Regions from separate parts of the Paenibacillus sp. EB106-04-04-XG159 genome, predicted to be linked through region 3. Evidence: predicted binding sites of a transcription regulator. Region 3 holds the regulator's gene; each other region holds the start of a gene.
The links. The regulator CtsR, encoded in region 3, represses protease genes until heat stress. The targets are predictions, from matches to a motif close to ATGGTCAATAAAGGTCAAACA.
Positions count from the first base shown of each region.

Region 1: clpP (ATP-dependent Clp endopeptidase proteolytic subunit ClpP) is a predicted target of CtsR. The motif match lies at 3,305-3,325, and genes of this name have one in related genera.
Region 2: clpP (ATP-dependent Clp endopeptidase proteolytic subunit ClpP) is a predicted target of CtsR. The motif match lies at 8,996-9,016, and genes of this name have one in related genera.

Region 1 is NZ_JBYTDY010000004.1:281,022-292,105, reverse strand. It holds gene ispG (flavodoxin-dependent (E)-4-hydroxy-3-methylbut-2-enyl-diphosphate synthase) at 72-1,181, opposite strand; gene clpX (ATP-dependent protease ATP-binding subunit ClpX) at 1,224-2,471, opposite strand; gene clpP (ATP-dependent Clp endopeptidase proteolytic subunit ClpP) at 2,484-3,080, opposite strand; gene tig (trigger factor) at 3,466-4,746, opposite strand; gene AC3WTP_RS07240 (hypothetical protein) at 4,936-5,877, opposite strand; tRNA gene AC3WTP_RS07235 (tRNA-Arg) at 6,151-6,227, shown strand; gene AC3WTP_RS07230 (bZIP transcription factor) at 6,947-7,639, opposite strand; gene AC3WTP_RS07225 (serine hydrolase domain-containing protein) at 8,349-9,464, shown strand; gene AC3WTP_RS07220 (hypothetical protein) at 9,793-10,050, opposite strand; gene AC3WTP_RS07215 (NusG domain II-containing protein) at 10,143-10,541, opposite strand; gene AC3WTP_RS07210 (hypothetical protein) at 10,728-10,940, opposite strand; gene AC3WTP_RS07205 (sensor histidine kinase) at 10,940-11,084, opposite strand, start outside.
Region 2 is NZ_JBYTDY010000010.1:202,127-213,210, forward strand. It holds gene eno (phosphopyruvate hydratase) at 1-909, opposite strand, end outside; gene gpmI (2,3-bisphosphoglycerate-independent phosphoglycerate mutase) at 1,017-2,555, opposite strand; gene tpiA (triose-phosphate isomerase) at 2,557-3,309, opposite strand; gene AC3WTP_RS14260 (phosphoglycerate kinase) at 3,364-4,548, opposite strand; gene gap (type I glyceraldehyde-3-phosphate dehydrogenase) at 4,853-5,857, opposite strand; gene AC3WTP_RS14270 (sugar-binding transcriptional regulator) at 5,896-6,951, opposite strand; gene AC3WTP_RS14275 (TetR/AcrR family transcriptional regulator) at 7,366-7,971, shown strand; gene AC3WTP_RS14280 (DMT family transporter) at 8,037-8,357, shown strand; gene AC3WTP_RS14285 (DMT family transporter) at 8,360-8,674, shown strand; tRNA gene AC3WTP_RS14290 (tRNA-Arg) at 8,784-8,858, shown strand; gene clpP (ATP-dependent Clp endopeptidase proteolytic subunit ClpP) at 9,128-9,718, shown strand; gene AC3WTP_RS14300 (ABC transporter substrate-binding protein) at 10,580-11,084, opposite strand, start outside.
Region 3 is NZ_JBYTDY010000024.1:53,808-64,891, reverse strand. It holds gene AC3WTP_RS21510 (CtsR family transcriptional regulator) at 1,396-1,866, shown strand; gene mcsA (protein-arginine kinase activator protein McsA) at 1,976-2,536, shown strand; gene mcsB (protein-arginine kinase McsB) at 2,660-3,733, shown strand; gene clpC (ATP-dependent protease ATP-binding subunit ClpC) at 3,810-6,257, shown strand; gene radA (DNA repair protein RadA) at 6,422-7,789, shown strand; gene disA (DNA integrity scanning diadenylate cyclase DisA) at 7,806-8,885, shown strand; gene pssA (CDP-diacylglycerol--serine O-phosphatidyltransferase) at 8,952-9,686, shown strand; gene AC3WTP_RS21475 (nucleoside triphosphate pyrophosphohydrolase family protein) at 9,754-10,149, opposite strand; gene AC3WTP_RS21470 (PIN/TRAM domain-containing protein) at 10,372-11,084, shown strand, end outside.

The DNA.
Region 1 (11,084 bases), on a different contig from region 3:
TTTGCATGCGTGACTGGAGGTTCTTTATTGATGTTAACGTATCATTACAATTCGTACTTCATGATCTCGACTTATTGATGCAGATGCTGCTTGCGCCCAGGAATCTCGCCCGTACGCTCGTACACCTCTACAATGTTGTCGATTTCCTTCTTCAACTCGTTCAACAGTTCAGCCTCCGGCACTTTGCGGATCATCTGCCCATATCGGAACAGCAATCCTTCTCCGCGAGCGCCCGCAATGCCGATATCAGCCTCGCGCGCCTCACCAGGTCCGTTAACAGCGCATCCGAGAACCGATACCTTGATCGGAACTTTGACGTTAGCAATGTATGCCTCAACCTCGTTAGCGATGGAGAACAGGTCAATATCCAAGCGACCGCAAGTCGGACAAGATACCAGCGTCGCAGCATTCGTGATCAAGCCAAATGACTTCAGCAGTTCACGCGCAACCTTTATTTCTTCAACAGGGTCCGCGCTCAAGCTAATGCGCATCGTCGACCCGATGCCCATCGATAACAGCGCGCCGAGACCTGCCGCACTCTTAACTGTACCGGAGAACAACGTGCCCGCCTCTGTAATACCCAAGTGCAGCGGATAAGGGATTACCTCTGCTGCTTTCGTATAAGCGGCGATTGCCATCGGCACGTCTGAAGCTTTCAGAGACACGATGATATCGTGAAAATCAAGCTCCTCCAATATGCCGATATGGTACAAAGCGCTCTCCACCATCGCCTCTGGAGTCGGATATCCGTACTTCTCCAGCAGATGGTTTTCGAGCGAGCCTGCATTAACACCGATCCGAATCGGAATACCTCGCTCCTTGCACGCTTTTACAACCGCTTCAATCTTATCGCGTTTACCGATATTGCCCGGATTAATCCGAACTTTATCGATTCCGTTCTCGATTGCCTTCAACGCAAGTCGATAATCAAAGTGAATATCTGCAACAAGCGGAATATGAATCTGCTTCTTGATCTCCTTGATCGCTTCAGCGGCTTCCGCATTGTTGACAGTTACACGAACTAATTGACACCCAGCTTCTTCAAGGCGGAGAATTTCCGCTACTGTAGCTGCAACATCGGCGGTCTTCGTCGTACACATACTTTGAATAAGTACTTCATTGCTCCCGCCGATTGTGAGGTTGCCAACTTTAACTGGTCTAGTCTGTTGACGCAAATACATGTTCATTCTCCCTCCTATCGGTTGAACGACGGAAAAGCGCCCTTAGGCGCTTTCCTCTTTCTTCTTCTCCGTCGTTAGTTCTGGAATGATTCGTTCACGTACAACCTGCTCTGTTATACGGCAAGTCGTAATATCTTCGCGCGAAGGTACTTCATACATCACATCGAGCATGATTCCTTCGATGATCGCGCGCAAGCCGCGTGCGCCCGTGTTGCGTTTAATCGCCTCACGCGCAATCGCTTCTAGTGCGCCCTCTTCGAATTCCAGCTTCACGTTATCCATCTCAAGCAGCTTCTGATACTGCTTCGTCAGCGCATTCCTAGGCTCGCTCAAAATGCGAACCAATGTATTCTCATCGAGCGGCTCGAGCGTAGAGATGACTGGCAGACGTCCTACGAACTCCGGAATAAGACCGAACTTCAGCAGGTCCTCTGGAAGCGTCATCGATAAGTATTCTCCAGCCTTCAGATCTTTCTGACCGCCGTCAGCATTAAAGCCGATCACTTTCTTGCCGACACGACGCTTAATAATTTGCTCTAGGCCATCAAATGCCCCGCCGCAAATGAATAAGATATTCGTCGTATCGATCTGAATGAACTCTTGATGAGGATGCTTGCGTCCACCTTGCGGCGGAACAGAAGCGACTGTGCCTTCAAGAATCTTAAGCAATGCTTGCTGCACACCTTCGCCAGATACATCGCGTGTAATCGAAGGGTTCTCCGACTTACGGGCTACTTTATCAATCTCATCGATGTAAATAATGCCTCGTTCAGCCTTCTCCACATCGTAATCAGCTGCTTGAATGAGCTTCAGCAATATGTTCTCAACGTCTTCACCGACATATCCGGCTTCCGTCAAGGAAGTTGCATCCGCAATCGCAAATGGGACGTTCAAGATCCGAGCCATCGTTTGAGCTAACAACGTCTTACCAGAACCCGTAGGACCTACTAGCAAGATATTGCTCTTCTGAAGCTCAACATCCTCGATCTTGCTCTGGGAGTTGATTCGTTTGTAGTGATTATATACGGCTACAGACAGCGACTTCTTCGCCTGCTCCTGACCAATTACATATTGATCCAGGATAGTGCGGATCTCCTTCGGCTTCGGAATATCCTTCAGATCAACCTCGTCTTCATGACCGAGTTCTTCCTCTACAATTTCATTGCAGAGCTCTACACATTCATCACAAATATATACACCTGGGCCCGCAACAAGCTTGCGAACCTGCTCTTGTGATTTACCGCAGAAGGAACATTTCAATTGGCCCTTCTCATCATTAAATTTGAACATTCGCTTCCCTCCTTACTTCGGCAATGAAGAGCCCGGATGGAGCACCATATCAACGATGCCATATTCCTTCGCTTCATCTGCACTCATGAAGTAGTCGCGGTCCGTATCTCGTTCGATCTTCTCGAGCGGTTGTCCGGTACGGTCCACATAGATTTGATTGAGTTTCTGTCTTGTCTTAATAATCCAGTCAGCGTGAATCTTGATGTCCGTCGCTTGACCGCGAACACCGCCAAGAGGCTGGTGAATCATAATCTCGCTGTTAGGAAGCGCAAATCGTTTATTTGGTGCTCCTGCAGTCAGCAGCAATGAACCCATGCTGGCAGCCATACCAACGCAGATTGTGGATACATCGGGCTTGATGTGATTCATCGTATCCATAATCGCCATACCGGCTGTTACCGAACCGCCAGGGGAATTGATATAGAGATAAATATCCTTCTCCGGATCATCTGCTGCCAAAAATAATAATTGAGCAATGATGCTGTTCGCCACGTCATCATCAATGGCGCTGCCAAGGAAAATAATGCGATCCTTGAGCAATCGGGAGTAAATATCGTAAGAGCGTTCGCCTCGATTCGTCTGCTCGATTACCATAGGTACCAGGTTCATGATTCTAACCTCTTTTCTTTATCAAGCTTTACAATCCTATACAATTGTATTTTATCATGTTCCAGCAACAATGTCATTTTCACACTGTTATTAAAGTGTAGATCGTGCAAATATGTAGTTCCTTCACTGGTCTTGCGACCATTACTTAGCCTAGATAGCAAAATAGAGTCATCGCGACTCATCTTATGCTTATCTAAATATGTATGCCCTATCAACCATGTACCATACTCAAGGAAGGTGTAACATCACATGTTCTAAGACTGTTGTTTATGTTGTTTCGATATCTAACAGCCGTTACCGCGAGGAAAAAATAAGGCACGCAATATAAAATTGACGTGCCTTATCCTGTTGAACCGGGGGTATTATCCTCAGCCAATATATGCGATTAGTTGTTGTCTACCAAGAATTTAACTGTTTTGCGGATCAACGCTTCTTCACGAAGGTTCTCCAGGTTGCCGTTCTTCTCCAAGATCGTGCGAATTTCTTCTGCAGAACGTTGGTACGCTTGTGCCATCTTCTCCAGTTCTTCCGCCAGCTCTTCATCAGATACAGACAGGTTCTCTTCTTTAGCTACTTGCTCCAACACGATGTTGTTCTTCACGCGCTTGTCAGCTTCTTGCTGCATTTGCTCACGAAGGTCAGCAATCGTTTGGCCAGATAGAGTCAAGAACATATCGATGTCCATACCTTGCATGCGAAGACGGTTGTCAAGATCCTTCACCATGTGTTGAATCTCAGATTCAATCATAGCGCGAGGAATTTCAACTTCAGCATTAGCGGATACTTGTTCCACAACTGCTGCTTCACGAGCTTGTTCTGCTTCTTGATTCTTGCGATCTTGAAGCTGCTTGGACAAGTCAGCTTTGTACTCTTCAAGCGTATCGAATTCGCTGACATCTTTAGCGAACTCATCATCCAATACTGGAAGCTGCTTGCGCTTGATTTCGTGAACTTTAACTTTGAATGTTGCAGGCTTGCCAGCAAGATTCTCAGCATGGTAGTGCTCTGGGAACGATACTTCAACGTCTTTGAAGTCGCCTGTTCCAAGACCAACCAATTGCTCTTCGAAACCAGGAATGAAGGAGTTGGAACCGAGCTCAAGGCTGTAACGCTCGCCCTTGCCGCCTTCAAACGCTTCGCCATCAACAAATCCTTCGAAGTCGATGACTACAGTGTCGCCATTCTTAGCTGTATCTTCGTCAACGATGATCAGCTCAGCTTGACGCTGCTGTACACGCTCCAGTTCAGCATTCAAGTCTTCTTCTGTTACTTCAGCCGCAGCAGTTTCGATCTTCAGACCTTTGTATTCGCCAAGCTTAGCTTCAGGCTTAACTGTAACTTTAGCTTTGAACTTGAATGTTTGGCCCTTGCCGAATTGCTCAACATCAACTTCTGGCTGGTCTACAGGTTGAATGTTTTGTTCCTTAATCGCTTGGGTGTAAACTTCTGGGAGCAAGATATCAATGGCGTCTTGGTACAGACTTTCCACACCGTATTTTGCTTCGAAAATTGGGCGAGGCACTTTTCCTTTACGGAAACCAGGAACGTTCGCACGTTTTTGAACTTTCTTAAACGCTTGATCCAACGCTTCCGTTACGCGCTCCGCATTGACTTCTACTTCCAGAACCCCAAGGTTCTTCTCTATTTTTTCCCAGGTTGCTTTCATTTTATGCCTTCCCCTCCAAAAAGATCGCATGGCTCGAGTGTACCCTTGCACGTTCGAATAACCACTATATTATATCGAACAATAAATAGTTTTTCAAGGCAAGTCCTTCTACCACTGATTTCGCACACATAAACTGTACGAATAGTACCTACTCATATATACGCATAATGATCGGATCGTACTATAGTTTCAGCGCGCCTTCATCAATTTCTTCAACGCCTGATCATAACGCATTCTTTGCTCGTCGCTGACCGCGTACATGCGCTTCACCTCAGTCTCTTCCTCTTCCAGATGAAGGAATCCAGCGACTAGTTTGTGCAGTGCGGCAGCCCAAACATTCGTATCCGAATTATCATTGTCCTGCAATTGATCATACAACACTGAGCCGTAGATGGCTCTTAGAAATTGTTGCCACATCTCCTCAGCAAAATAGGCTAAAGAAGGTTCTCGCAGGGCTGCCACATCATGGACATATTGAGCGGGCAATCGCAGTTTGTCTGGAAATGAGGCATAGTCCATCGGAGTGCGCTCTATATGAACGACAATCTGCTCACCTGTCCGCCAGAACGTAACCGCACCAGTCGCTCCTCTTCGCTTGAGTATCTGCAGCAAACCAAATTGTACGAGCGGGTGAAGCGTCTCTCTCTCCATTAAGAATATAAGGTCATCATTCAGATCCTCATCATCGACGTTAGCCAGTTGCTCCAGCACCAGCCATTTGCGTTCATCTAATGTAATATCCTTGAGTGAATCCAATAAGCGACGAACATATTGGTCGTCCGTTCGCAGCTTCTTAGCGACTTGAGCTTGCAAGAGCTTCTCCTCAGATTCTTCCTCAAGCTCTGTCTCATCCTGCTCCATATGTGTGGTATGTGCCTGCGCTTCACTCCGATTCCTTAGTTCCGGAAACACCATTTGAAGCCAATCATACAACGCACTCCATTCACTGCGAGTATCTTCCTCTTCCCCATCGAATTGCAGCAAAAATTCCAGAAGCTCCGCGGCTTCAGCATATCGTTCCGATTCGAGGAGTCGCGTCAATTCTACCTGATAATACTGATACGTTTTGGGAAATAAGACAACATTATGTTTTCGGGCATGCTCTTCTTCTCTGTCTGTAATAAGTAACACCTGCCTTTACTTGGAAGTTGCTTTTACTTGTTATGTATTGTATTTATTGAAGATAGCCCGTCACTTCTTATAGTGACCATTCCTTCATAAAATAACGCCGTATTCCTGCATTATACCATAATCTGCTTGACTTCTGCTGAGACGCAAACATACGTACTTACCATCACTTTACCCATTTCCCACAATATGAAAAACAATAAATTATTCAATTTCTATTGCACAACAACTGTAATTTTGATAAGATCATAAATGTTCTTCAAAAAAAGCTCATATGTCCCAGTAGCTCAGCTGGATAGAGCAACGGCCTTCTAAGCCGTCGGTCGGGGGTTCGAATCCCTCCTGGGACGCCATACTTAATTACACAAGACCCCGACATGTCGGGGTTTTTTTTGTTGTCTAAAGAGATATTTTAAGTTGAACATTAGTACAAAAGGTATTCCAATCCACCAAGTATAATCACTGTAGCGCTTCATCGCGCGCAAGATAACTTGGTTTTTCCCCGTTACAGCGTGCGGTGTACGCAGAGCTGACACGTTAACGAGGAAAATCCGCTTACGTCTACGCAGCAATATACATCGAGCCTGTCGCATGCAAAGTAAAGCATCGGGGTTATTTTAATAGCGGCATACTGTTTACACCCGTTTTTGAATCGTTTATTACATATAAATGGGGCTGTCCCTAAAGTGGATTTTTTCTACCTAAGGAGCCGGGAGCGGACACACGAGCCGCTATTTGCAGCAAACACCACTAATTCGCCATACTAGCGGACCGTAGAGCCGTTATTTGACCCGAATAAGCAGTTTAGTGCTGGTTTTGAAGCAAATAGCGTCATCTGTGTCCGCAATCCCTCAAAAAATACCCCGAAATCATGAAATAGCGGCCCCTGTGTCCGTTCAAGCGCAGGTCATACGGCCTTTCTGTCACTGAATGTGCTATCGGACAAAAAAACGCTGATCCAGTTCACAGTCTCATCGACTAGATAAGCAGTTTCTTATTGGTGTAGAAACAAAGAAGGGTTGACCCAAAAGACATGAGAAAAATGACTTTTAGGACAACCCTTTTTTCCATACTATCTTATTTTATATTGATATTCTTTGCCTTCGATGGTTAATAGTGCAGTAATGCTTTTATCAGATGTCTCAACTTCTTTAGGGACTTCCGCCAAGAATATTAACGTCCCCTTTTTTAAGGGCTCAATGCTGGTGATATTCGTATAAGTAAAATCTTCCCCTCCTCGATCCTCGATTGTAGAGAACATACTATACTCATACTTGTCATCGTACTTAATCTTACAATCTAAGAATGAATCTGCTCTCTCTCCTGAGCTGCCAAGATTTTTTACTTCTATCGTTATTGCTAAATAAGTGGAGTCAGCCTCTTTTGATTCATAATACGTATAGAAGCTACCTGGTTTAGATGGTTCTATTTTCTTCCCGAATTTTGTATTAGTAATGGTATATTCGGCAACACCGTCAATTATCAATGCTTCATTCTTATTCATTGCCAGTTTCTCATCTTTTTGTTCTGTTTCTGCAGAACTAGGAGCGGCAGAAGTTGATTCCGAATTACTGTTAGAATTACTCTTTAGTTGATCAGTAAGTTTCTGATTCTCCTTCTTTAAATTTTCTATCTCAGTTTTTAGTTTTGCTATTTCTTCATTATTATTTGGATTGCTCGCGCTATCACCAGAAGAACATGCTGACACAAGTATTAGAGATGTAAGTATTAATACAAATAATATCTTTTTCTTTTTCTTTTTCATTTTTATCCCCCTCGATGGCTTCTTGCTCATCCACGACGACACGATACGATGCTTTCCGCTTGCTATATGGATTCGTGAGTCATTGTTTTCAGTGTGTATTATCGCATATATAGGAATCTTCGAGAAGTGAATTTTTACATAATAAGACATAAAACGTGTAATTAATTCGACATATCATAGGAGGTCTGACTCGTTCATCTTTACATGTATCGGTAGTAAACGGTCGGTCTACGTCAGAATCATCATCAACATACCAAAAAGTTTCCGATCCCTACGCATTGTGACAGCGGTGCAGAATATATCGATAAATTCACATCGGATCACAACGCCGATAACACGAAAAAGCCCCGCCATCATAACGATGACGAGAAGTTGAGCTGCGTTGTTAACAGAGTATCTTTCGCGGTCTACTACCGTTCATATCCTCGCTTGATAATAACGAATAACTCGTCTGAATGCTCGTTATAAGCACCCGTAAGGTGTATTATTTGTTTGGGAATTAGTAGTTTGAGTTGTTTAGTGAATATTTTGATTCCCCTAATGGCGTCCCAGGAGAGATTCGAACTCCCGACCGACGGCTTAAAAGTTCGCTTGTATGCGGCCAACGGTTTCTCTTAAAGTCTCCCAAGCGTGGATATATATTCAATTATCGTTCGTGATAAGATAGTAGAGTAAATGTTGTAAAAACAGATTGTTGGAGGGGAAACCTTTGGATAAACGTTTAGAGCAATATTTAAATGAGTGTGAGAGCAAGTTTCCGGTGGGTGGAGCAATTGTAATTTCTAAAAATAGTAATGTAATATACGCCAAAGGGTTTGGCAAAGCACGTTTAGGGGAGGATGCAATAGATTTTACGCCCGATACATTGGTTAGTATTCAAAGTGTATCAAAGAGTTTTGCAGCAGCATCTATTATGAAATTAGTTGAGGACAATCTTGTATCGTTAGATGCTCCTCTTGTTGACTATCTTCCTTACTTTCAAACAATGGATAAAAGCATTAGCGATCAGATTACTGTTAAGCAGTTGTTGTCGCATACAACAGGGCTCCCGGGAGATCTAGCGATTGGTAATCTAATTACTCCTAATAGGCAGGAGTTTACCGCATTCGATACCTTGAAAAGTCAGTTTGGGATTACGGATGACGATCTCGAGAGAATCCATACTCCTGAAGATGTGACCAGGTATTTAAGAAATGTCACATTAGAACGTGAACCGGGCACGAAGTGGAGTTATTGTACGGATGGCTACATTGTCGTTGCAGATTTATTTGAGAAAGTCAGTGGTATGAGATGGAACGATTATTTAGAAAATGAGTTATTGCCGAATTTGAACCTAGATCGAACAACATTGAACTATAAAAAAGTAATGCAGGATAGCAATAGCGCATCATACTACACTAATAATGGAGATGCTTTTGTCAACATAGTAAAACCTGATGCTCATATGGATGTATTCAGTACGCCTTTTCCGATTAATCCAATAGGGGCACCAATGGGATTTATTTATTCTACTGCGAATGATCTCACTACATATTTAACTTCTTATATGCGAAAAGAATCTTTTCTGACGAAGGAATCTATATCCGCCATGACGGAGTCTATAGGGAAAATAGATGATGATGGGAGTTATGGTTTAGGATGGGCAACTTGGAACAATAACGGATACAAGGTAGTTGAACATGGTGGAGGTTTTATAGGAGTCAGTTGCAATATAAGCATGGTTCCGACGGCGGGAATAAGCATTGTTGTGGTGTCTAATCATGACCAGACTCCATCTTATCTGATCTGCAAGGATATTGTAGATATATTTTTAGCAGATTCTTAATAAACCGGAATTTAGGTAAGATCCCGACATGTCGAGGACAGGCTGTCGAGACTTTCTCGATAGCCTGAGGAGCTGTATTCGCAGCTCCTTCTTTTCATTAGAATGGTCTTCTATTCAAGGAATTCAATTAATTATCCCCCTCAGAAAATGAGAATTATTCATATATTATAGGAGGATACACTGTGGGAGAACGTGTAATGCTTATTCGGTCCAACATATAGCCGATGACCTTTCGATCCTTCACTTCTTGATCTGCTGGATACTCAACATCCCATAATATGAAAAAGACTGTCCGCAGACAGTCTCTTCCCACAGAAGCAAATCGCAATTAAATAGATCCTGCATTCGTTCTTTGCATCATAGAGTTGTTTCGCATCATGCCTTGAGTATCCGCATTTCCTCTTCCTTGATGGCAATTGTTATACATTTGCTCTAACTCGGAATCATTGAGATTCGGATGCATTTCTTGCATGAATGGAAGCATGTCATTGAATGTAGAAGGACCTACCCCCGCAGCATAAGCAGCCGTTCCGATACCAAGCGTCAGAACCGCAGCTCCTACGATAGCGATGATTTTCGTTTTCATGATGTTCACCTCCTTTCATTCGCACGATAATCCCTAATTAAGATGGAATCTTACTTAATGTCATCCACTGACCGTCTTTGGAGGGACCGAGTTTATGAAACAATGGCATCTAATTCATCTTCATCACTCGGGGTATCGCTGATGATCGTGATATACATGCGAAGCGGCAAACAAATAATTTCTTCATTCGGCTTCGTAATATGGCCATACGTAAAGCAAATCTTTTCCGGGCAATCTGACTCTACTACTTCGATGCCATAATCACGAACTCGAAGCAGATCATAGCCTCTATTGGTATTAATCTCAATCCACTGCGTCTCTTGTGTGAGTTTTACAGTCTGATAGATATCGCCATCCACTTGAATTTGTGCGTAAGCTTCCCCTGAAGGAATCTCCTCAGGAGTAGGTTGAAGAGCATAAATCCCGTAAATGATCGCCGCAACAAGCAGTACTGTAGATATTAGGATGTAATCTCCTTTTTTAAATTTCATAGCATTCAACTTCATCACATCTCTTCTTATAGCTCAGCACTTTCAAGGCAGGATAACTTATGAATACACGTCTAAATGAACCTGCAAGATTCCTTGTGCTCTTATCTTACTTCAAAAGTATGTTGAAACTGTGTAGATCGAAACTTTCTTTTATTTAGACACAAAAAAAGTGCCTCCGCATCGAAGTCACTCTTTCTTTCCTTTCCGTTGTTTAAATCGAAGAAATCGATAAATCAGATAGATGACTATACCGATAATCGCCATCCAGGTACACGTTGATCTGAACATTCCGAACCCGATCGCAAGCGAATCGATTCGAAAGTAGGAAGCTGAAACGGTTAAACACATCAACCCGATCGCTATAAAGAACAAAGCAATGAACCAGTCTGATTTCTTCATTATGATTCCTCCTGCATCGTCGGGAGAACGAATTGAACCGTAAAACAAGTACCCTTATCCCTCTTACTGTTTACTTGAATAGTGCCTCCTTGCAGTTCGACCAACCTCTTCACGATCGACAGACCAAGCCCCGTACCGCCCGTT
Region 2 (11,084 bases), on a different contig from region 3:
CAATTTTTCAGTGAGCAATTTCCAGCCATCCCAGTCATCTTCAGACATACCGTCTTCGATTGTGATGATTGGATATTTTTCAACCCAAGAAGCAAGAAGATCAACATACTCAGCGGATGTATAGGATTTACCTTCACCAGCAAGAGTATATTTACCGTCTTTGTAGAACTCAGTGGAAGCAACGTCCATACCCAAGAATACGTCTACGCCTGGCTTGTAACCAGCTTTTTCGATTGCTTCGATGATTGTTGTGATTGCTTCTTCGTTGGAAGACAGGTTAGGAGCGAAGCCGCCTTCGTCACCTACAGCTGTATTCAAGCCTTTGGATTGCAATACGGATTTCAAGTTATGGAAGATCTCAGCGCCCATGCGAAGTGCTTCTTTGAAGCTTGGAGCACCTACAGGAAGTACCATGAACTCTTGTACGTCGATGTTGTTGTCAGCATGCTCGCCGCCGTTGATGATGTTCATCATTGGAACTGGCAATTGCTTAGCGTTGAATCCGCCAAGGTAAGTGTAAAGAGGCACATCAAGAGCATGTGCAGCAGCGCGAGCTACAGCCATGGATACAGCTAGGATTGCGTTAGCGCCCAATTTAGCTTTGTTAGGTGTTCCGTCCAATTCGATCATCAAACGGTCGATAGCTACTTGATCAAGAGCATCCATACCAATTACTTCTGGAGCGATGATGTCGTTAACGTTAGCTACAGCTTTCTCAGTACCTTTACCCATGTAACGGCCTTTGTCGCCATCGCGAAGCTCAACTGCTTCGTGAGCGCCTGTGGAAGCACCGGAAGGTACGATTGCACGGCCAAAGCCGCCGGATTCCAATTTAACTTCAACTTCTACTGTAGGGTTACCGCGAGAGTCAAGTACTTCGCGAGCGTATACGTCCATAATCATTGTCATAATCGTTCAGTCTCCTTTAATGTCATGAATTAGCTTTATTGTAGCATACCGCAAAATGGTTCGCCCATTCATCGGCATGTTCATTCGTTCGTGCTCGAGCTGCTGTCTTACTTCTTAATCATCGATTCGCCAGTCATCTCAACAGGCTTAGGCAGCTGCATAAAGTCAAGGATCGTTGGCGCGATATCCGCCAAGATTCCGCCTTCACGCAGTTGTACATTAGCGTCTGTTACGATAAAAGGTACTGGGTTCGTCGTATGCGCAGTAAATGGACGACCTTGCTCGTCAAATACCATATCCGCATTGCCGTGATCCGCTGTAATCAAGCAGACGCCGCCTTTAGCCAATACAGCTTCAACTACTTTACCCATACATTCGTCTGTCACTTCAACAGCCTTGACCGTTGGCTCCAACATACCGGAGTGACCAACCATATCAGGGTTAGCGAAGTTCAGGATGATAGTATCGAACTGATCGGAATTGATCTCGTTCACAGCTGCTTCAGCAACTTCGTACGCGCTCATCTCAGGCTGCAAGTCGTATGTTGCCACTTTAGGAGAAGGAATCAGAACTCGCTTCTCGCCAGGAAGTTCAACATCGCGACCGCCGCTGAAGAAGAACGTAACGTGCGGGTACTTTTCCGTTTCCGCGATACGAAGCTGTTTCTTGCCGTGCTGCACAAGTACTTCACCAAGCGTATTGTCCAATTCTTTCGGCTTGTAGGCTACATATCCACCGACTGTCTCAGCGAAGAGCGTCAAGCAGACGAAGTACAAGTTCTTAGGGAGCTTCTCGCCGCGATCGAATCCTTGGAAATCTTGGTTCGTGAACACGTTCGACAATTGGATCGCACGGTCAGGACGGAAGTTCAAGAAGGTGATCGAATCGCCGTCTTGAATCAAGCCGACCGGCTGATCGTTTTCGTCAACGATAACCGTAGGCATTACGAACTCATCGTAAACGGATTGCTCATAGGATTTCGTGATCGCTTCGATTGGATCGCGATATTTAGGGCCGTCGCCGTATACCATCGCACGGTACGACTTCTCAACGCGCTCCCAACGCTTGTCGCGGTCCATCGCATAGTAACGGCCTTGAACCGTTGCGATCTTACCTACGCCAAGCTCTTTAATCTTCGCTTGCAGTGTCTCGATGTATCCGCGGGAGCTGTCTGGAGCAACGTCGCGTCCATCCAGGAACGCGTGCACGTAAACTTCAGTCAAGCCTTCCTTCTTGCAGAGCTCGAGCATCGCAAGTGTATGGTTGATATGGCTGTGTACGCCGCCATCAGACAACAAGCCGTAGATGTGCAGGGCTTTGTTATTGTCTTTTGCGTTCTTCACAGCGCCATGCAATGTTTCGTTCTCGAAGAAATCGCCTTCGCGAATCGACTTCGTGATACGAGTCAAGTCTTGATATACGACGCGACCTGCGCCGATATTCAAGTGTCCAACCTCGGAGTTGCCCATTTGACCTTCTGGAAGTCCAACGGCTTCGCCGCAAGCTGTCAATGTCGTATGCGGAAACATGCTCATGTATTTGTCATAGTTCGGTTTCTTCGCATGTGCGACTGCGTTGCCGTTAGCTGTGTCGCGCAGACCGAAACCGTCCATGATAATAAGTGCTACCGGTCTTGGAGTAGACATCTTATTTCGCTCCTTCCACAAGAGCGATGTAGGATGCTGGCTGCAAGCTTGCGCCGCCTACCAAAGCTCCGTCGATATCGCTTTCCGCCATATACTCGCGGACGTTCTCAGGTTTAACACTGCCGCCGTACTGAATACGAACAGCTTGTGCTACTTCATCATTGTACAGATCACGAACTACGCTGCGGATGTAGCTGCAAGCTTCATTCGCATCTTTAGCGGAAGAAGATTTGCCAGTACCGATTGCCCAGATTGGCTCATAAGCAATGACAACTTCTTTCGCTTGTTCAGCAGATACGCCTTGGAAAGCGCCAACTGTTTGTACTTTGCAAACGTCGTTCGTCTTGCCGGATTCACGCTCTTCGAGCGACTCACCCACGCAAACGATAGGTGTCAGACCGTGACGGAATGATGCATGAACTTTCTTGTTCACGATCTCGTCCGTTTCACAGAAGTAAGCGCGACGCTCGGAATGTCCGATGATCACATAGTCAACGCCGAGATCCTTCAGCATAACGCCGCTGATCTCACCTGTGAATGCGCCGTTATCTTCGAAGTGCAGGTTTTGAGCGCCAATCTTAATGGACGTGCCTTTAACCGCTTCGACCAATGCCGGCAGATTCGTGAATGGGGAGCAGATTACGCTCTCTACGCCTTCAACTTCTGCTTTGCCTTTAACGTCAGCAACAAATGCCACAGCCTCAGGCACCGTCTTGAACATCTTCCAGTTACCTGCGATGATCGGTTTTCTCACTTGTTTCACTCCTCATTCAGAAGGCAGCCCGAGAGCTGCCGCCTGTTTACTCAATTACTTATCGTTCAATGCTACAACGCCTGGCAATACTTTGCCTTCCATGAATTCCAAGGAAGCGCCGCCGCCTGTAGAGATATGGTTCATCTTGTCTTTCAATTGGAACTTCTCAACTGCAGCCGCGGAGTCGCCGCCGCCGATGATTGTGTAGCCGTTCGTTTCCGCACAAGCTTCAGCCACTGCGCGAGTACCGTGGGAGAATGGATCAATCTCGAATACACCCATTGGTCCGTTCCATACAACCAGCTTGGAGTTCTTAATTACATCAGCATAGATCTCACGAGTCTTCGGTCCGATGTCGATACCTTCCCAACCAGCAGGAATACCTTCTTCAACATTAATAATCTTTGTATTCGCGGAAGCGCTGAAATCGTCAGCAGTGACAATGTCAACTGGGAGGTACAGGTTCTTGCCGAGTTCTTTCGCTTTCTCCATGAATCCGAGAGATTCTTGCAGCTTCGACTCATCCAACAAGGAGTCTCCGATCTCATAGCCTTGAGCCTTGAAGAAAGTATAAGCCAATCCGCCGCCGATAACCACGTTGTCAGCGATTTCGAGCATCTTATTGATAACATCGATCTTATCTTTAACCTTGGAACCACCCACGATTGCTGTGAATGGACGCTCTGGATTGGATAGAGCTTTGCCCAATACGCTAAGTTCTTTCTCCATCAAGAGACCTGCTACTGCAGGGATATGATGAGCAATGCCCTCTGTAGAAGAGTGCGCGCGGTGAGCTGCACCAAATGCATCGTTCACGAACAAGTCAGCTAGTTCTGCGAATTGCTTCGCCAATTCCACATCGTTCTTCTCTTCTCCCTTGTGGAAACGAACGTTTTCGAGTACAACAACGTCACCATTGTTCATCTCAGCGATCGCAGCTTTCACATTCTCACCGATGGACTCGTCCAGCTTCTTCACCGGCTTGCCAAGCAGTTCGCTCAGACGAGCTGCCGCAGGCGTCAAACGCATAGAATCTACAACTTCACCTTTTGGACGGCCCATATGGCTCGCCAGTATCACTTTCGCGCCTTGTTCGATCAAGTGCTTGATCGTAGGCAGTGTTTCTTGGATCCGTGTGTCATCTGTAATCTTGCCATTTTCGAGCGGCACATTAAAATCAACCCGTACAAATACGCGCTTACCGTTTACATTCACATCACGTACACTCTTCTTGTTCATCTCCATGTTCCTCCTATCGAATCCTGATAATCGGTTATTGATCTTGTATGGTTTATATCTGTTTCTATGCAATGGTTGATGGAATCATCATCTATATATATAGGGTGTTCGGTTCTAAAGATGGTTATATATCTGTAAGAGACTTGGTTTATATACTTCTACCAATAAGGAAATGGGAAGTGTCTTCACCAAGCCAACTCGTGTTCAATATTACATATATAAATAAAGCCTATATGGAATAAAAGAGGGGACCCTCACGGGTTTCTCCGGCGGTGTCCCCTCTTTGATTGTTTAAGCTATGATATTACAGGCCTTTAGCTGCGATGAAAGCTGCCAAGTCAACAACGCGGTTGGAGTAGCCCCACTCGTTGTCGTACCAGGAAACTACTTTCAGCATGTTGTCGCCTACAACCATAGTGCACAAGGAATCGATTGTAGAAGATGCTGGGTCACCGTTGTAGTCACGGGATACAAGCGGCAATTCGGAGTAGTTCATGATACCTTTCAAAGCTCCGTTAGCTGCTTCTTTAAGAGCTGCGTTAACTTCGTCAACTGTAACGTTTTGTTTCAGTTCAACAACGAGGTCAGTTACGGAAACGTTAGGTGTAGGTACGCGCATAGACATACCGTTCAACAAGCCTTTCAGTTCTGGAAGAACCAAACCTACTGCTTTAGCTGCACCAGTTGTGGAAGGAATGATGCTTTCAGCTGCTGCACGAGCACGGCGAAGGTCCTTATGCGGCAGGTCAAGTACGCTTTGGTCGTTAGTGTAGGAGTGAACAGTTGTCATCATACCTTTAACGATACCGAACTTGTCGTTGATTACTTTAGCGAATGGCGCCAAGCAGTTTGTTGTGCAAGATGCATTGGAAATGATGTTGTGGTTAGCAGCATCATATTTATCTTCGTTAACGCCCATAACGATTGTGATATCTTCGTTAGAAGCTGGCGCGGAGATGATAACTTTCTTAACTGTGTCGCGCATATGAAGTTGTGCTTTTTCTTTCGCTGTGAAGATACCTGTGGATTCAACAACGATTTCTACGCCTACAGAACCCCAAGGAAGGTTTTCTGGGTTGCGCTCAGCGAATACTTTAACTTCTTTACCGTTAACAATCAAAGCGCCTTCTTTAGCTTCTACAGTTGCATCAAGAGTGCCTTGAGTTGTGTCATATTTCAACAGGTGAGCGAGCGTCTTAACGTCTGTAAGATCGTTAATTGCTACGATTTCTACCTCAGAGTTGTTCAATGCTGCACGGAATACGTTACGACCGATACGTCCAAAACCGTTAATACCAACTTTAACCATTGATGATTCCTCCCATTTCCTTGTGTTTGAAATGTTATTTATTGCTCAAGACGGCTTGTAGGCACGTCGAGACCACTTAGTCTGGCAATCTCATTCGCTGCGGCTTCGTCTGTCACGAGTATGCTCTCATGACCAGCCTTCAATACAGCGGTGATGGATTCTGCCTTGCTCTTACCGCCTGCAACGGCGATCACGACCTCTGTGCGGGATATGTCTTCTAGACGCAATCCCAATGTGAGCATCGTATGTACAACATGCCCGTCACGGTCAAAATAATAACCGAATGCTTCGGCCACTGCGCCTTCACTCTTTAAGGAGTCGATCGTATTCGAATCGACCTTGCGACGTCTCGCCATAATAAGCGCGTCGCCAATGCCGTGAATGACGATTCTGGCTTCGCGAATGACACGCAACAGCTCTTGAATGTTAGGCTCTTGCTTCAGCGATTGATACGCATCTTCGCTTATCAGATCCGGCACATGCAGCAATCGATACTGTGCGCCGTATCGCTTCGCCATCATAGAAGCAATCGTGTTCGCTTGATATTCCAAGCTCTCACCTAAACCGCCTCTTGCAGGTACGAACCAATTCCCCTTATGGGGTGCTGAGTTCGTTAGTTGATCTGCTACAGCGGCCAATGTGGATCCGCCGGTTACAGCAATTACATCATCTTTGCTTATGCACCGAATGAGGACATTGCATGCTGCTCCGCCCAATTCTTGCTTGACTGCCGGGGTGAGGTCGGAATCGCCGGGAACGACGATGACTTGCTTCAACCCATAGGCCTCGCGAATAGCCTCTTCCAGGTGACGCGTACCAAGCAATTCCCGCATGAGCGGTTCAAGCTGCAAGACAAGCTTGCGTCCTTCCTCGCTGATACGCATACCGGCGGTCTCTGTCTCGATGAGACCTTGCGCTTTCAGCAAGTCGGTTTCGGCCCGCAATACTCTCTCTGTCATCTGTAAGGATGCAGCCAATGTTCGACGACCAATCATATCTGACATCATGATCTGGTACAGAATTGTATAGCGTTTCTTTAACAGTTCCAATAGGTCGGGCAGCAGACGTTTATTTATCTCTAACCATTCACGCAATTCTCTCCACTCCTGCACTCCCAGAAACTGTGTAGATGATGACTGGACTCAAAATGTCCCTCTGTCACATTTTATGTCCCACCACTATTCTACCTAAATTTCCTTCAAGTTGCAAGTATCCCGCATCTAGAATGGGCTATTAGCTCCAAACTTATTCATCCCTGCTGCAACAAGGGATTCCAGGGTTATCCCGCTGGCATGTGGAATGTGCATACCCACCCTTAACTTGTGAAAATTTAATGAAGGAAGCAGGCGCATGTCGGAGGAAATCCATCCGTATGGTTTGCCTATCACCGATAATCAAGATTAACCGTGATTAGTCATGATTAACCGAAATTGACATCACCGTGTAAGAAGCATAGACTTAGAATATAAATGAATGACTGTCAGTCATTTTTGAGGGGGAACTGTTTATTGAAACCTAAACAAGAAGTGAAACGAGAAGCGCTGCTTCAAGCATCCCTGTCGCTCATTATGGAAAGAGGGTTTCAACAAACGTCTGTCAGCGGTATCGTCAAACGCGCGGGATTAGCGCAAGGGACATTCTATCTCTATTTCCCAACAAAGAATGATCTCGTTCCCGCCATAGCAGACCATATCCTGCAGCAGCTGCTCAGCCGCATCCAGCAAGACACTGCTGGGTTATCCAAGTTGTCGGACAAGCTGCGTGCGGTTATAAATGCAACCTTTGAGATGAACGCGGTCTTTAAGGAAGTTATCTTGCTGTGCTATTCCGGACTCGCTTATCATCATTCCTTCCCACGATGGGAGGAGATCTATGAACCGTACTACACCTGGTTCCGAGAACAAGTTCAGCAAGCGTTGGACCAAGGGGAAATTGAAGTAAACTACCCTATTCCTTATATGGTGCGCATGCTCATCAACATGGTAGAGGTTTCGGCAGAGACTGCACATTTTGTAGACATCCCTCAAGGTAAATCAAAAGAGGACATTAACATCATTAAGGAAACACTGCTGCAAGCAATGGAACGTTCGTTAGGCGTGATTCGAACCGTATAAGTTTATCGTTTTTAATCTTCATCCGCTGCAGACTAGTGAAACAACATGAATGGAGGAAGATGATTTTGGCTTGGATTCTAGTTCTTATAGCCGCAGCGCTTGAGATTGTATGGGCAACAGGGCTAAAGTACGCTTCAACACCCATGGAATGGGTTGGAATATTCGCATTGATCACCATCAGCTATGTCTTGCTGATTCAGACTTATAAGAAGCTGCCTGTCGCGATCGCGTACACGGTGTTCGTCGGGATTGGTACGATAGGCACCTATGTTATGGGTGTCATGCTCGGGGAGCCTTATTCCCTACCTCAGATCGCTTTCTTGATTCTTCTGCTTATCGGCATCATTGGCATGAAGCTGTCAACAAAGGATAAGGAGGAAGCTTAATTATGGAATGGTTCTTATTAATTCTCGCAGGTCTTGAAGAAATCATATCCGTTATCGCCATGAAATATATAGATGGATTCAAGAGAAAGACGCCGTTGATCGTGATGACTCTGGGTCTTGTTCTATCCTTCTTCTGCCTTACGCAGGCCATGCTGGTTATTCCTGCAGGCGTCGCTTATGCGGTATGGGCTGGAGTCGGTGCAGTCGGCATTACATTAGTAAGCATGTTCTGGTTCAAGGAGAAATACAACCGCACTCAGATCATGTTTCTGCTCTGTATCGTAACGGGCATTATCGGACTCAAGTTAACGACATAAAGAATACACTTCATTAATGGCATCCTTCCATAAAAAGTTAACGGTTGCACTTTTAGCATGATTCCACTATAATTAAAAATGCATCATTTTTGTAAGAAGGATGTTGTAAGCGCCCGTGGTCCAATGGATATGACGTAGGCCTCCGGAGCCTGAGATCAAGGTTCGATTCCTTGCGGGCGCGCCATACCATTCTCGTTGATGCCTGATAATGAAGTTAACGTATGAATATTGAAGGCTACTATGATCGAAAGCATCTCGATCCTCTCCTCACGCATAGGGAGAAGATTAGAGGTGTTTTTTTCATTTTTAAGGACAAACTAGAGTTTGACTATCTTTGACTTTTACCTTCATTTTCGTTATTATAGGATTATGGCTCTTAGAGGAAATGTTTCTAATGTTCAACCGTTTAAGGGTCACATTAATGGTTTATATTGAAGCTGAGGAGGGGTATTCGTGAGTGTAATACCTATGGTTGTCGAACAGACGAATCGCGGCGAACGTGCCTACGATATTTATTCTCGTCTATTAAAGGATCGCATCATCTTCTTGGGAACACCGGTCAACGATGTAGTAGCTAACTCCATCATTGCTCAGCTTCTGTTCTTAGCAGCAGATGACCCGGAGAAGGACATTCATCTTTACATTAACAGCCCTGGCGGCTCAATTACAGCGGGCATGGCGATATTCGATACGATGCAGCACATTAAACCAGACGTTTCTACGATCTGTGTCGGTATGGCTGCTTCGATGGGCGCGTTCCTGCTGAATGCCGGCGCGAAGGGCAAGCGTTTCGCGCTGCCTAACAGCGAAGTTATGATTCATCAGCCGCTTGGCGGAGCAGAAGGTCAAGCAAGCGACATCGAGATTCGCGCTCGCCGCATCCTGAAGATGCGCGATAAGTTGAACCAGATCTTGTCCGAGCGCACAGGTCAGCCGTTGGAGCGTATTGAGAAAGATACAGACCGCGACAACTTTATGACAGCATATGAAGCGCAAGCCTATGGTCTTGTTGATAAAGTGCTGGAAAAGACGATGCAGATTTAGTTAGCTTGATATGATCCCTCTTAAGTGTATAGTTTGGAATTAACTCCAAACCGTTATACTCAGGAGGGATTTTTCATAGCAGCGGCTCCCCCTAGTTAACACAAGGGTTGTCCCTAAGTCATTTTCATGACTTTAGGGACAACCCTTTGCTTTTTCGTCATTCAGTTATTGCGCATAATCCCCAGAATAATTGACTAAGGACACGTCCTGCACGCCTTCTATTTTACTAAGCTCATTTACAAATGCCGTATTATCATCCCGAAGCCGTACCTCCACCGTCATCTCAGTGAATTGCAGGACTAACAATTAATGTTGTACGGAATACAACAATACTTACAATGATCCACGATAATAGGAATATTGTTGTACGTTATACAACAAAATACCCTCAATCCCCTCATCTCATGCTTAATTGCTAGACATTGTTGTATTCTGTACAACAATACGATGGGATTAGATCATGAACAGCTCATTATGTTGTACTTGATACAACATTGTTGATCAAACATAACCAATACAAAAAAAAAGGACCGCATCGTTTCACGAGACGATGCGGTCAATATATGTTCTAGGGGTAAACTGTAAACCATGAGAAAGATAAAACGGATCCCTTGATCATCGGATCAAATCCCACTACTCAAGGATATGAACTAGCGCGGCAACCCTCCCTTGAAAATCGTCATCTGTCATTCGGTCCACTATTAGAATAACGCCCTTACATTAAATCAAACTGAATTGAACCTTAAAATTTCATAAAGACTGACAAGCTATAAGTAGCAAAAAACAAAAATCCCTTGTCCAGAACCTCATGACCAGGCTCTAAGCAAGGGATTATTTATTCGCTTCACGTATGATTAAGGCTTAACGTCCGCTCTTCAACTCGGTCCAGAGACGGTCGTACAATTGAATCTTGTCACCTACGTCAAGGAGCCACTCCGTGCGGGAGAGCTCTTCCTCAGACAAGTTAATCATTGTGTTGCTATTGTATTTTTCACTTTGATACTTCTTCGCTTCCGTTACAGGGTTGCTGTATCCGATCGCTTCGTAGTTCTTCGCGCTGTTCTCTGGGTCCAGCATGAAATTGATGAACTTCTCAGCAAGGTCTTTGTTCTTCGCGCCCTTTGGAATCGCGTAGTTGTCCGACCAGATCGTAGCGCCCTCTTTAGGCACAACGAACTTCACATCTGGATTCTCAGCAGCGATAAATGCCGCATCACCGGACCACACAGTGCCGATCCAGCCCTCTTCCTGCATCATCTTCTGCTTGATGCTGTCCGTATCGAACGCAAGCACGTTAGGCACAAGCTTCTTCAGATCTTCTACAGCAGCTAGAATATCCTCTTCGCTGTTGGAGCTGTTAGACTTG
Region 3 (11,084 bases):
CTAAAGCCCGCTGTTGATCTCGAATCGACAGCGGGCTTTTTCTATGTGGCAGGATTGATGTAAGGCTTTCATGAGGTCGAATCCACATAGGTGGATACCTGTATGTGCAATGCCTGCACCACACGGGTTAGATGCATTTTGTGCATCTAATTGCACGGATGACGGTCCTAAAACACAAATTAACTGCATTTCGTGCATTTATTTCAGTCAGAATTGGACAATGAGTTCTCGTGCAGCGAAAATAGATGTACATTATGCAGTTAGCACTCGGTCGACATACAGCAACTACATGCTAGCTGCACAAAATACAGTTAATTCAACAACAAGCACACGACATAAGAAGAAGGCTTGGTCAAACAAGATAAAGGTGTTCTACGAAAGCAGTTCAGCGTCGAGCGCAACAGGCTGATGTTGATCTCCAATCATCCCATAACTATTCACATAGTGAGGAACAATTCGCTATTTTTCGCAATCTTTCCACATGTGCATAACTTTCTTAACAGTATAGATCCTCCTATTTATCTATATATCCATTGAAACTTAGTAACATATCCACTCACATGTCCACTTTTTATCCACCATTTGTGGAAATGTCCTCGATTGTTCACATTTTCCAAACGGCCCAAAAGAAATTTCAGAGCTATATTTAAGGCATCTGTGCATAAGTGTGTTTATAATTTGACGTGGATTAGCATATGACAGTTGAATCTCCCCGCTTGCTGTATACGACCAAATGACGAATATACTAGAAATTTAAGAATATTCCTGCGCTCCCTTGTGACCTTCCGACAGATATCGCATCGTATACCGAGCTCTAACCCAAGTACTCCAGCAGCATCACCTCACTCATTTAATCCTGAGGGATCGCCTTAGTTACTCCGTAAGAGGTAATTTCCCCGTTATCTTAGTAAACCAGTGGTATGCCGCTCGCTCTAACCGGGATAAACCCAGTTATCTCACACGCTAATCCCATTTTCCACTTGAGATTACTTATGTAAGAGGGTTTTACCCTGTTATATCTGAATCCTGCAGTGCCGGACACCCTGTAACAGGGAAATACCGTGTTACCATCATTGGTCGAACTATGTGCACTGGCTGCATCTTAGCCAAGCTATCCGTGTATGAGTTAATATGCAGTGGAGTCACGTGTTGCATCTGGACATTTTTTAGATGTTCTGCTTGGACCGCACGCTGACCCACCCAGATACACTTCATAAATAATATTGTCAAATATAATGAAATGGCATATAATATAGTCAAGGTCAAAGAAAGTCAAAGTCAACGAATACTGACCTTAATCGAATAACCAATCAATAAGATGGTTAAACCTTATATAGGTATATCTCTCTTCAGCGGGACATGATGTGAGTAACATAGACGGGAAGGAGAGTGAACATGCGAAACATCTCCGATCTCATTGAGCAGCATCTAAAGCTGTTGCTTATGGATAGTCAAGAGGGTGCAGTTGAGATTCAACGAAACGATCTTGCGCTGCAATTCTCATGCGTACCTTCACAGATCAATTACGTGATTAATACACGCTTTACCCTTGAAAAGGGCTACTTGGTTGAGAGTAAGCGAGGCGGCGGCGGTTATGTTCGTATTCAGCGAATATCCCTTCCAGCTCAGCAAGCGATTCAGACCCATGTGTGCGATACCATTGGCAACTGTATAAGTCAGGAGTCGGCGGAGGGACTCATATATCGTTTGGAAGATGCTGAGGTCATCACCTATCGAGAGGCTAATCTGCTTCGTGCAGCTATGTCTCGCGATACCCTTGCCTTGAAGCTTCCTTATCGAGATGAGATACGCGCTCGATTGCTAAGAGCGATGCTGCTGACCTTGCTGGGTCAATCCAAATTATAGCTGCGCGCAAGGATGGCATCAGGTTGAAGAGTCAGTAACGGACACAAGCGTTCACAGAGCTTGAACAACAAAGCGTTCATTACGCTGGATCAGGAGGAGGAACGATTAGATGTTGTGTCAACAATGCGGTCAGAAGCCGGCTACATTGCATTTTACGAAGATTATTAACGGTCAGAAGACGGAGATTCACATATGTGAGAGCTGTGCTCGTGAGAAAGGCGAACTTATCCCAGGCGCGCCTAACGGATTCTCCATTCATAATCTGTTGTCTGGCTTGCTTGATTTTGATTTAACAGGTGGAGCTTCACAGTCGAATACAGCTGGACAACCGCTTGCCAAGGCGCAGACGGCTCGCTGTGATAACTGCGGGATATCGTACTCACAATTTAGTAAGATGGGACGCTTCGGATGCGACCATTGTTATGTATCATTTGGTGAACGCTTGGATCCTTTACTAAAGCGAGTTCACGGGAACATAAGACATGTCGGGAAGATACCAAGACGCAGCGGCGGGTTGATGAAACAGAAGCGTGAGTTGGAAGAGCTTCGTCATGAGCTTCATGAAAGCATCCGACATGAACAGTTTGAGAAGGCAGCGGAATTGAGAGACCGGATTCGCGATTTGGAGCAAGGGTTGTGCTCTACAGATACACAGGCATCCAATGAATGATGGTCTGAATAGTCATTAAAGTACAACTTGAACTTGCTATTCTCTTCTCTTTGTTTCAGCAGATTATACATGGACTTCATCGTACAAGACAGAACTCCGTTTCATTAAAGGAGGAGGTAGCGAATGACCACATATTCTTTTATGGAACAGCCGATAAGCGATTGGATGCGCGGAACAGGACCAGATAGTGACATCGTCATTAGCAGCCGTATCCGCATCGCTCGCAACATACATGGGCTGCCATTTCCACTGTTAGCGACTAATCAGCAGTCTCAGGATTCGTTAATGCTATTAACGAAGGTGGGAGAGACTCCTGAGTTTAAAGCGCTGGGACATTTTCAGATGATGAGGTTGTCTGACTTAAATGATATGGAGAAGCAGGTGCTGGTTGAGAAGCATCTGATTAGCCCGAACTTGGCGAGTGAGTCGCGCAACGGCGGACTGATCCTTAAGGATGATGAATCTGTCAGCATCATGATCAATGAAGAGGATCATCTTCGCATTCAATGCTTGTACCCAGGACTTCAGATTGTAGAAGCATGGGAAGCAGCCAATGTGATTGATGATATATTTGAACAGCAGGTGGAATATGCCTTTGATGAGAAGCATGGTTATCTGACTAGTTGTCCAACGAATGTGGGCACCGGTATTCGCGCTTCCGTTATGATGCATCTGCCCGCACTTGTGCTTTCGAAGCAGATTAACCGGATCTTGCAGGCTGTATCTCAAGTCGGACTTACGGTTCGCGGCTTGTATGGTGAAGGCAGTGAAGCGATCGGCAACTTGTTTCAGATATCGAATCAGATCACGCTTGGTCAAACGGAGCAGGAAATTATCGATAATCTGTATGGAGTCGTGAAGCAGATTATTGAGCATGAACGCAATGCCAGAGAACAGCTTCGTCAAGACAGTATCACGCGAATCACGGATAAGGTGTGCCGCTCATACGGTATTTTGAAGCATGCGGCAATTATGGAGTCTAAGGAAGCCGCGCAGCGCTTGTCCGATATTCGCTTGGGATCAGATCTTCAGATATTGAAGGAAGTATCCCCTACAATGTTGAATGAATTAATGGTAATGAGCCAGCCTGGCTTCCTGCAGCATATTTATAACAGAGCTTTGAATGCGGAAGAACGCGATATTTACCGTGCTCGTCTCGTTCGTGAGATGCTGAGCAAGGAACGTCAGAATGGTTGAAATATGATTTTTAACGATAACTAAAGTTTGTTCTTATTGAAAGATTAATTATTTATTTATATGGAGGTGCAAGTGGATGATGTTTGGTAGATTTACAGAACGAGCTCAGAAAGTACTGGCGCTGGCTCAGGAGGAAGCAGTCCGCTTGGGGCACAACAATATCGGTACGGAGCATATATTGCTCGGCTTGATTCGTGAAGGTGAAGGAATTGCCGCGAAAGCGCTGGTCGCTCTAGGTTTGAGTCTCGATAAAATTCAGGACGAAGTGGAATCGCTCATCGGCCGCGGTCAAGAGCAGCCAACGAATATTGCCTATACGCCGCGCGCGAAGAAAGTCATCGAGCTGTCGATGGATGAAGCGCGCAAGCTCGGCCATACTTATGTCGGTACAGAGCATATCCTGCTTGGCCTAATCCGTGAAGGTGAAGGCGTGGCCGCACGCGTGCTTAACAACTTAGGCATCAGCTTGAACAAAGCGCGCCAGCAAGTGCTCCAGCTTCTCGGCAGCAGCGAAGCGGTGTCCAGCCATCATGGCACGCCGCAAAATGTAAGCACGCCTACGCTGGACGGCTTAGCGCGCGACTTGACGGCGATCGCGAAGGAAGGCAACCTTGATCCGGTTATCGGCCGCGGCAAGGAGATTGAACGCGTGATTCAAGTGCTTAGCCGCCGTACGAAGAACAATCCTGTATTGATCGGCGAGCCTGGGGTCGGTAAGACCGCGATCGCAGAAGGTCTGGCGCAGAAGATCATTCAGAATGAGATTCCCGAAACATTGCGTGATAAGCGTGTAATGACGCTGGATATGGGATCTGTCGTAGCCGGAACGAAATATCGTGGTGAATTCGAAGATCGCTTGAAGAAGATTATGGATGAGATTCGTCAAGCAGGAAATATTATATTGTTCATCGATGAGCTGCATACGTTGATCGGTGCGGGCGGCGCAGAAGGCGCGATTGATGCGTCTAACATCTTGAAGCCGTCCCTTGCTCGCGGCGAACTGCAATGTATCGGTGCGACGACACTGGACGAATACCGCAAATACATCGAGAAGGATGCTGCATTGGAGCGTCGTTTCCAGCCGATCACGGTTGATCAGCCTACTCCGGAAGAAGCGATCCAGATTCTAAAGGGATTGCGTGATCGTTACGAGGCGCATCACCGTGTGAAGATCTCGGATGAAGCGATTGAGCATGCGGTTAAGCTGTCTGATCGATATATCACAGACCGCTTCCTGCCGGATAAAGCGATCGACCTGATCGATGAGGCCGGTTCGAAGGTTCGCTTGAATTCATATACGGTACCGCCGAATCTGAAGGAGCTTGAGCAGCGACTAGAGGATATCCGCAAGGAGAAGGATGCTGCCGTACAAAGCCAAGAGTTCGAGAAAGCTGCTGCTCTGCGTGATACGGAGCAGAAGATGCGCGAAGAGCTTGAAACTGTGCGCAACCAATGGAAAGAGAAGCAAGGTCGCATGGACTCCGAGGTGACAACCGAGGACATCGCTCAGATCGTAGCGAACTGGACGGGAATCCCGGTTATTAAGCTGAAGGAAGAAGAAACGGAACGCTTGCTGAAGATGGAAGATATTCTGCATAAGCGCGTAATTGGTCAGGACGAGGCTGTTAAAGCAGTCAGCCGCGCAATCCGTCGCGCACGCGCGGGTCTGAAGGATCCGAAGCGTCCGATGGGATCCTTCATCTTCCTTGGACCTACTGGTGTTGGTAAGACAGAGCTGGCTAGAGCGCTAGCCGAGTCGATGTTCGGTGATGAGAACGCCGTAATCCGCATCGATATGTCTGAATATATGGAGAAGCACTCCACTTCGCGTCTAGTGGGGGCTCCTCCAGGATATGTCGGCTATGAAGAGGGCGGACAATTGACCGAGAAAGTACGCCGCAAGCCTTATTCCGTCGTACTGTTGGATGAGATTGAGAAGGCTCACCCTGAAGTATTCAACATCCTGCTTCAAGTGCTGGAAGACGGACGCTTGACGGATTCCAAGGGACGAATTGTAGACTTCCGCAACACGTTGATCATTTTGACTTCTAACGTCGGCGCTGAAGCCATTAAACGCAATACGACACTTGGTTTCACGGCATCGGAGGATTCCGGTCGCGATTATAACAACATGAAGGATAAAGTCATGGGTGAACTGAAGAAGAGCTTCCGCCCTGAGTTCTTGAACCGAATTGACGAGATTATCGTATTCCACTCTCTCGATGAGAAGCATATCGGTGAGATTGTCAGCTTGATGGCAGACGATCTGAAGAAGCGTCTGAACGAACAGAATATCAACTTTGCGCTCACAGATAAAGCGAAGGTCTTCTTGGCTAAGGAAGGCTATGATCCGGCTTATGGCGCTCGTCCACTTCGTCGTGCGATCCAGAAGCACATCGAGGATCGATTGTCCGAAGAGCTCCTGAGAGGCACTATTACTAAGGGAGATTCGGTAACGATTGATGAGCAGGAAGGACAGCTGGTCGTCCTCAACAATGAAGTTAAGCCTGAAGTTACAACATAAGAGCTCAAATACGGTGATAATTCACGAAAAACGGTCAATTCCTTATATTAAGTAGCGAAAAACGGGTCCTTTGGACCCGTTTTTTTGTCTCACTTCTTTCCTCCACTCTTTAAAAGTGGTAAACTTGAAATTATTGAGCTTTTAGACAGGAGTTGTTGGCTGTCATGGCCAAGGTCAAGACCAAGTTTTATTGTGCAGAATGTGGATATGAATCCCCCAAATGGATGGGCAAGTGCCCGGGATGCAATGAATGGAATTCGATGGTGGAAGAGCGCGAAACCGTCGTTAAGACCTCCGGCGTACACTCAACCCTCACCCAGACGAAAGAAAAGCCACAACCCATCATACATATAGAAAGTGGTCGTGAACCGCGCGTCAGTACCACGATATCCGAATTGGATCGAGTATTGGGCGGCGGAATCGTACCGGGCTCGCTCATTCTGGTCGGCGGTGACCCTGGGATCGGTAAGTCCACGCTGCTGCTTCAAACATCGAATGCGGTCGCTGGCAGCGGCTTGAAGGTATTGTATGTATCTGGCGAGGAATCCATGCGTCAAACCAAGCTTCGAGCGGATCGGCTGGGATCCTTGTCGGAACGATTATTCGTATTAAGTGAAACGAACTTGCAATATATTGAAGAAGCAATCGATGCGATGAAGCCGGATTTCCTGATCATTGACTCGATTCAAACGGTTTACCAGCCTTCAGTAGAATCCGCGCCAGGAAGTGTTGCGCAGGTTCGGGAATGTACGAGCGCATTTATGCGAATAGCCAAAGGCAGGGGCATTGCTACCGTTCTAGTGGGTCATGTGACCAAAGAAGGCGCGATTGCAGGACCGCGCCTGTTGGAGCATATGGTGGATTGCGTACTTTATTTTGAGGGTGAAAGACATCATTCGTATCGGATTCTGCGCGCTGTGAAGAACCGTTTTGGTTCTACGAACGAAATGGGGATATTCGACATGACCGAAGGCGGGCTTGTTGAGGTTAAGAATCCTTCAGAGCTGTTTCTGCAAGAACGGCCGCTTGGTGTTTCCGGTTCTATCGTTGTAGCAAGTATGGAAGGAACTCGTCCAGTACTCGTTGAGATGCAAGCCTTGGTTGCAGCGACGAACTTTCCATCACCGCGTCGAATGGCGACTGGAATCGACCATCATCGACTGGCGCTTATTATCGCTGTGTTGGAGAAACGGATGGGGATGTTCCTTCAGAATCAAGATGCGTACGTGAACGTAGCAGGCGGTATCCGATTAGATGAACCTGCTGTGGATCTAGCAATAGCTGTCGCGATTGCCTCAAGCTTTCGTGATACGCCGACCCAACCGTTTGATGTCGTTATTGGCGAAGTTGGGTTGACTGGTGAAGTTCGTGCTGTTTCACGAGCGGAACAACGAGTGAAGGAAGCAGAGAAGCTCGGCTTTAAGCGAATTATTATGCCTGAGAATAGCTTACGTGGTTGGACACAGCCTAAGAATATTGAGATCATCGGAGTGAATACCGTTGCAGAAGCATTGACTGCGGCGTTAAGTTAGGGGGCATATATAGAGAATGAAAGAGACGCAGAATAAAATAGATATCATCAACGACTTACTCAAGCTTGTTGCGCCGGGTACACCGATTCGCGAAGGACTGGAGAACGTATTGCGCGCGAAGACGGGAGCGCTGATTGTTCTGGGATACAGCCCTGAAGTAATGGAAGTTGTAGACGGAGGCTTCTCCATTAACTGTGATTTTACACCGAGTTACTTATATGAGCTTGCTAAGATGGACGGTGCCATCATATTGAGTGAGGATATGAAACGTATTTTGTATGCGAACACTCAGCTCATTCCTGACTCCTCCATACCGTCGATTGAAACGGGAATTAGACACCGTACTGCGGAGCGTGTGGCGAAGCAGACAGGCAAGCTCGTCGTGTCGATATCCCAGAGGCGGAATGTCATCACGCTATACCAAGGAAGCCTGCGCTATTCGCTTAAAGAAATTGGCGTCATTCTGACGAAGGCGAACCAAGCGATTCAGACATTGGAAAAATATAAAGTTGTTCTTGTTCAAGGCTTGACCAATTTAACCGCCTCGGAGTTCGAAGAGTTGGTAACATTGTATGATGTTGTCAATGTTATGCAACGCATTGAGATGGTGTTACGTATTAAGATGGAGATCAAGCGTTACATCAACGAACTTGGAACCGAAGGCAGATTGATCAGCATGCAGCTGGAAGAGCTTGTGAGCAACACGGAAGACGATGCATGGCTGCTGCTGAAGGACTATGCTCGTGAGAATAGCGATGAGAAGATTCGCGACATTCTTGTACAGTTGAAGAAATGTACGCAAGATGAACTGCTTGACGCCCATCATCTGGTTCGTATGCTTGGATACCCGGCTACGCAGGCTACTCAAGATGAGCCTATCTTACCGCGAGGATATCGTGTCTTGAGCAAGATCCCGCGTTTGCCGAACGTCGTCATTCAGAATCTGGTCGACAACTTTGGTTCGCTGCCTCAAGTGATGATGGCGACGATCGAAGAGCTGGACGAAGTTGACGGAATTGGTGAAGTGCGTGCCCGCACCATCAAGGAAGGTCTGAAGCGAATCCAAGAACAGGTATTTATTGACAGACAGATTTAATCTTAGATCTTATTTACCACATATGAAATTACAGACGTTGGGCATAGTAAATCCAGAGGTGAACCTATGATTACAAAGTCAATTCCGAGCTTGTTTACGATCGGTAACTTGTTTCTCGGAATCATTGCCATTATGCTTGCGTTTCATGATGATTATAACTTGGCAGCGCTAATGGTCATTATCGCGATGCTGTTGGACGGTCTTGACGGCCGAGTGGCTCGAGCACTGAATGCGCAAAGCGAGTTCGGAAAGGAATTGGATTCATTATCCGATGTTATTTCTTTCGGGGTCGCACCAGCATTTATCATGTATGTGACAGCGCTTAGTGAAGTGAACCCGCCGGCATTGGCGTGGATCGTGACTGCCATATTCCCGATATGCGGCGCATTGCGACTTGCCCGCTTTAATGTTATTGATGGCGTCCCCGGCTATTTCGTTGGCCTTCCCATCCCGGCAGCAGGCGGTGTCGTATGTACACTAGCGCTGTTCAGCGATGATATTGCGGCTCCATATCTCATTGTGGCTATGCTGCTTGTATCGTATCTGATGGTCAGCACGGTTCGTTATCCGAACTTCAAGAAGGTCGGTATTCCGAAGAAGGCGATCTGGATTACTCCATTTGTGATCGCGTTCGCAGTTGCTATTGCGCTGTGGAAGCCGGAACAGACCCCTAAACTGATATTTGTGCCGCTCGTATTATACGCGCTGCTCGGTTTAAAAAAAAACGTTAGAATGCTCAACCGACGTCGTCGAAAGTCCCGCAAGGACTCCGAAGACCTAGTATCTAAGCATTCTTCCTAGAAGTTGAAATAGGGCTGTATCCTCGTTCGAGGACGCAGCCCTATTTGTGTATTGCCAAACCGCATGATTATGACAAGTTGAAGATCCCCAGTGTAGAGCACTTGCTGGATTCCTGCTCCACGACTTCATCGAGGTTAATATCCAGCAGATTGCACAATGCCGACATGTAGAATATATGTTTCCCCAGCTCAGTTCGAATCACATCTTTGCAGTTCTCACACAGATGTCCTTGAACATGACTCTCCATGCTATGCTTCGCTTCTTGAATATCCATCTCCTCTTTATATGGTTGTCGCTTCGCGTGAACCTCCAAGCATCCGCATTCCGTTATAGCCTTTGTCACCGCGCGATTCACGGAAGCGTCTGATTGCCCATACTTGGACAGTACGTCTAATAAACTCCGATGGCGAAGCAGTAAGTCAGCGACTTGTTCTTGAAACATTTGCAAATTAGGAGTACTCATTTCAATTCCACCTCTATTCATGTAATGGTGCGGCTTATGGAAAGGCGCACTTAAGGGTCATGGGCATCGTGAATTATGTGCTACTAATCTCATTATAAAACTAATAATTACCATTTATCAACAAGATCAATTTGGAATTTATCTACAGAAACGGATTAGGACTCCATTCAGTTGGTCATAATTGTAAGGATGTGATTATAAAAATGGAGGAGGTGGAGATTCATGTTAAAACGTACGACAATGGCAATATCTGGGGTCATTGGCGCTTGGTTGGGCATGGAAATGCATAAGAATATAATCGCAAGTTCACTTAATTGGTCTGGAGCAGTAGATAGTTGGTCGTCCGGACTCGTATGGTGGGCTATAGGCGGAGGCATTCTCGGCATGATTCTATGTCAGACTTTAATGGTGCCGATGCAAAGATTGTGGGAAGCATTTCGCGATCAAGTAGCTGAGATGTCTATGAACCAGTTAATGATTTATACGTGCGGACTTTTAATTGGACTCTGCTTTGCGGCACTGCTTGTGCCATTATTGGGTCATTTTGGAGTGGTTGGAAATGTAATTGCGGTACTCATCACGATCGGATGCGGGGTTACCGGATTACAGATGTCACGATGGAAGTTGGATGATGTTGCCCCATGGGTTCAGTCACTGCGCACTCCATTACCTGAAGAAGTATCCGAATACCGGTTTGAGGAACATAAAATATTGGATACAAGCGTCATCATTGATGGCCGGATTGCGGATATCTGTAAAACTGGCTTTATAGAAGGTACGATTGTTATACCGGAATTCGTGCTGGAGGAATTGCAGCATATTGCAGATTCGCCGGATCTTCTGAAGCGCAACCGAGGAAGACGCGGGCTCGACATTCTGAACAAGATTCAGAAAGAGCTTGAGGTCAAGGTATTGATCTACGAAGGCGATTTCGA